One region of the Achromobacter sp. CSND-B12 genome, then DNA from elsewhere that is predicted to be linked to it. Evidence: riboswitches for the same ligand, from Rfam matches in the RefSeq annotation. Region 1 holds a riboswitch; the other holds the start of a gene.
What was found. A riboswitch is a leader RNA that binds a small molecule or an ion and turns the genes downstream of it on or off. The one in region 1 is predicted to bind glycine.
Positions count from the first base shown of each region.

Region 2: another riboswitch for glycine. It lies ahead of ACUTAG_RS03325 (D-amino acid dehydrogenase); the one in region 1 lies ahead of gcvT (glycine cleavage system aminomethyltransferase GcvT).

Region 1 covers NZ_JBREGJ010000001.1:2,226,310-2,228,502, forward strand. The annotation lists gene gcvT (glycine cleavage system aminomethyltransferase GcvT) at 1-1,018, opposite strand, end outside; glycine riboswitch at 1,106-1,228, opposite strand; glycine riboswitch at 1,262-1,354, opposite strand; gene ACUTAG_RS10375 (ZIP family metal transporter) at 1,424-2,193, opposite strand, start outside.
Region 2 covers NZ_JBREGJ010000001.1:731,606-733,798, forward strand. The annotation lists gene blaELC (ELC family class C beta-lactamase) at 1-868, opposite strand, end outside; glycine riboswitch at 1,006-1,096, shown strand; glycine riboswitch at 1,098-1,184, shown strand; gene ACUTAG_RS03325 (D-amino acid dehydrogenase) at 1,229-2,193, shown strand, end outside.

The sequences.
Region 1 (2,193 bases):
CCTCGACCGTGTCGCCCGCGGCCACGCCTTGCGGCAGGCGGGCAAAGCCGATCGACACGCCCAGCGTCGGCGACATGGTGCCGCTGGTGAGCTCGCCCACGCCGTGCGCGGTGCGCACCGCCATGTGGGCGCGCATCACGCCGCGTTCCTGCAGCTTCAGGCCGACGAAGGCGGCGGGCGTGGCGAACTGCTCCAGCGCGTCGCGGCCGATGAAGCGGCGCTCGGGGTTCTTCAGGGACACCGTCCAGGTCAGCGCGGCTTCGCCGGGCTGGGTCAGTTCGTCCATGTCCTGGCCATACAGGTTCATGCCGGCTTCCAGGCGCAGCGTGTCGCGCGCGCCCAGGCCCGCCGGGCGCACGCCCTGGGCCGCCAGGTCGCGCCACAGTTGCACCGCCTCGGCGGCGGGCAGCACGATTTCAAAGCCGTCTTCGCCGGTGTAGCCGGTGCGCGCCACCAGCGTGTCGTCACCGACGCGCGCGGCCACGAACGAGGTCAGCGGCTCGCTGGCAGCCTGCCAGGCCGGGCGCGCGGCCCAGACCTTGGCCCGGGCGTTGGGGCCCTGCACGGCGATCATGGCCAGGTCGCGGCGCGGCGTGATGGTGACGTCGAACTTGCCGGCCTGCTTGACGCGCTGCATCCAGGCCATGTCCTTGTCGGCGGTGCCGGCGTTGACCACCACGCGCCATTCGTCGAGCGCGAAGAAGTACACGATCAGGTCGTCGATGACGCCGCCCTGCGGGTTCAGCATGCAGGTGTAGAGCGCCTTGCCCGGTACGGTCAGCTTGGCGACGTCGTTGGCCACCAGGCGTTGCAGGAGGGCGTAGGCGTCGGGGCCGGTGACGTCGGCGTTGAGCATGTGCGAAACGTCGAACATGCCGGCGTCCTGGCGCACCGCGTGGTGCTCTTCCAGTTGCGAGCCGTAGGCCAGGGGCATATCCCAGCCGCCGAAATCGACCATGCGGGCGCCGGAGGCGATATGTTCTTCGGCCAGCGGGGTGCGTTTGAGGGTTGCGGACATGCGCGGGTACTCCGGAGCGGCAGCGGTGCCAGGGTTACGGAATGCCGCTGGCGGACAGACGGAAAACGCCCGCGCAACGGCTGAATCTTCCGCCCCTCTGTCCTTTTGCCTGAGAGTTGCCCCGCGTGGCGGGTTTGCACCTTCGGCGCCTGGGCTGCTCGCTATGTCCCTGATTGGGCAGCGGCGCCAGGTCTCTCCAGAGTGCTGCTTTGCCGAGTCCGCGCGGTGAAAACCGGGACAGGGCAAGCATGCGCGGTATGGGATACCTGAGCGATTCCGGGCGAATTGCGCCTTCGGCGGCAGCCGCGAACGGCCGCTCTCTCCCGCAACATGCGTGACAGCGCCGAAAGCATACCGCGAAACGCGGTTCCGTTGTTGATCCGCGATCGCCGCCCGGGCGCCGCTTCAGCCCAGCGCCGTGTCCAGCAGCATCATCAGCACGAAGCCCAGCATCAGCCCGCAGGTGGCGTAGACCTCGTGCCCCTTGCGGTGCGATTCGGGGATGATTTCGTGGCTGATCACGAACAACATGGCGCCGGCGGCAAAGCCCAGGCCCCACGGCAGCAGCGCCGCCGACCAGCCCACCACGGCCGCGCCCAGCACCGCGCCCACCGGCTCGACCAGGCCCGACAGCATGCCCAGCGCCACCGCGAACGCGCGCTTGTAGCCCGCGGCGATCAACGCCACGGCCACCACCAGGCCCTCGGGGATGTCCTGGATGGCGATGCCGGTGGCCAGCGCCGTGCCGCGCACCGGATCGTTGCCGGCATAACCGACGCCGATGGCCAGGCCTTCGGGCAGGTTGTGCAGGGTGATGGCGAAGACGAACAGCCAGGTTCGGCGCAGCCGGTGGGCCTCGATGCCTTCGCGACCCTTGATGAAATGCTCATGGGGCAGCAACCGGTCCATCAGCAACAGCGCCGCCGCCCCCAGCAGGATGGCGGCGCCCACCGTCAGGCCGGCGCCCCACGGCCCCGCGCCCTGCGCCTCGGCCGCCGCGATGCCCGGCGCCACCAGCGAGAAGGCGCTGGCGGCCAGCATCACGCCGGCGCCGAAGCCGAACATGCTGTCCTGCATCTTCTGCGGGATGGTGCGCGCGAACAGGATCGGCAGCGTGCCCGCCGCGGTGGCGCCCGCGGCGACCATGCCGCCCAGCAGGGCGTCGGCCACGTGCG
Region 2 (2,193 bases), 1.5 Mb from region 1:
CCGGCGCGGCGCCCAGGTTGATCTCGACGAAACGCAGCATGTCGCGGGCGCTGGACTTCACGCCGTAGGCCTCGTCGGCCAGCACGCCCGGGTTCAGGCGCACCGGCGCGTCCTGCTTGTCGTAGCCCTGGGCGTAGTCGGGCATCTTGCGCGGCGGCACTTCGAGCCAGGTGTCGCGCAGGCCCAGCTTGGGAAACAGCTGCTGCTCCATCGCCGCCACGTAGGACTCGCCCAGCGCGCGCGCCGCCACCACGCCCAGCATGCCGATGCTGGGGTTGGCATAGGTGCGCTTCGTGCCGGGCGCATACCGCGGGGTCCAGGCCTTGAGGTAGTCCATCAGTTGCGCCGTGTTCTGGACCGCGTCCGGCACCTGCAAGGGAAAGCCGCCGGCGGTGTGCGTGGCCAGGTTCACCAGCGTCAGCTTGGCGAATTCGCTGCCTTGCAGCTCGGGCACCCACTTGGCCGGACTGTCGGCCAGCGACAGGCGGCCCGTGGCCTGCGCGTAGGCGGCCAGCGTGACGGTGAAGGTCTTGCTGATCGAACCCAGTTCGAACAGGGTGTCGCTGGAAACGGCGCGGCGCGGCTGGCGCGAGGCGTCGCCATAGTTGAAGAAGCGCTGCTCGCCATTGTGGCTGACGCCGATGGCCATGCCGTCGATGCCATATTGGCGCATGACCTCGGCCACCGCGGCGTCGACGGCGGCGGTGGCGCGATCGGCCTTGGCGGGCGTGGATGCGGAGGCCGATGCCGTGGCTGCCTTGGCGGCCGGCGCTTGCGCAACGGCCGGGCTGGCCGAGGCGGTGCCGGCCAGGGCCAGCGCCAACGTCGTGGATAGCAGGGAAATACGGAACATTGCCGGAGCGCGCATGCGGGATCGTCCTTTCGTTTTCTGACCGGCGCGTGCCGCGCGGGTTGGCGCCCAGTGTAGAGCCTATCCGCCTCCTTCCTGGTATTAACCCTGAGTCCCGCTCGCGGCAGATTTTGGCTATTCTCACTGCGTCGATTCAAAACCCCGCAGAAGAGTCCCGTCCCCGTGGCGGGCGCCGACGGAGCAACCGCCCCGGAAACTCTCAGGCAACAGGACTGCGCGGTCTAGACAATCTGGAGAGAGGCGCCTGGCGCCCACCGAAGGGGAACCCGCGCCCTCGCGCCCGGGTGAAGCTCTCAGGTACAGAGACAGATGGGGTGCCGCGATCATCGGATCGTGGCCACGCCATCTGGAGCCATCATGCCCCGCATCGCCATCATCGGCGCCGGTATCACCGGCGTCACGTCCGCCTACGCCTTGAGCAAACTGGGCTACGACGTCACCGTCTACGACCGTCAGCGCTATCCCGCCATGGAGACGTCCTACGCCAACGGCGGCCAGTTGTCCGCCAGCAATGCCGAAGTCTGGAACAGCGCCGCCACCATCATGAAGGGCCTGCGCTGGCTCGGCCGCCACGACGCGCCGCTGCTGCTCAATCCGCGTCCGAGCTGGCACAAGTATTCATGGCTGGCCCAGTTCATGGGGCAGATCCGCAACTATCGCCAGAACACTATCGCCACCACGCGCATGGCGATCGAGGCGCGCCAGCACCTGTACGCCATGGCCGAGGAGGAAGGCATCGATTTCGACCTGGAGCGCCGCGGCATCCTGCACATCTACCACGATGCCGCCAGCTTCGAGACCGCGCGCCGCGCCAACGCGCTGCTGCGCGAAGGCGGGCTGGAGCGGCACGCGGTCACGCCGGAGGAAATCCGCGGCATCGAGCCGACGCTGCAAACGCCCTGCCACGGCGGCTTCTATACGCCGTCCGACGCCACCGGCGACATCCACAAGTTCACCAGCGGCCTGGCGCGGGCCTGCGCGCGCCGCGGCGTGCGCTTCGAACAGGATGCCGACATCCGCGCCATCAGCCGCGACGGCCTGCCCTATGTGCTGGACCTGGCGCGCGAGGACGGCACGCGGCGCGAACAGCACGAAACCGACGCCATCGTGGTCTGCGCCGGCGCCGCCAGCCGCCAGTTCGCGCGGCAATTGGGCGACAGGCTGAACATCTATCCGGTCAAGGGCTATTCGATCAGCGTGCACCTGGACGACGCCGCCAGCCAGGCCGCCGCGCCCAGCGTGAGCCTGCTGGACGAGGCCGCCAAGATCGTCACCAGCCGCCTGGGCGACCGTTTCCGCGTGGCCGGCACGGCCGAGTTCAA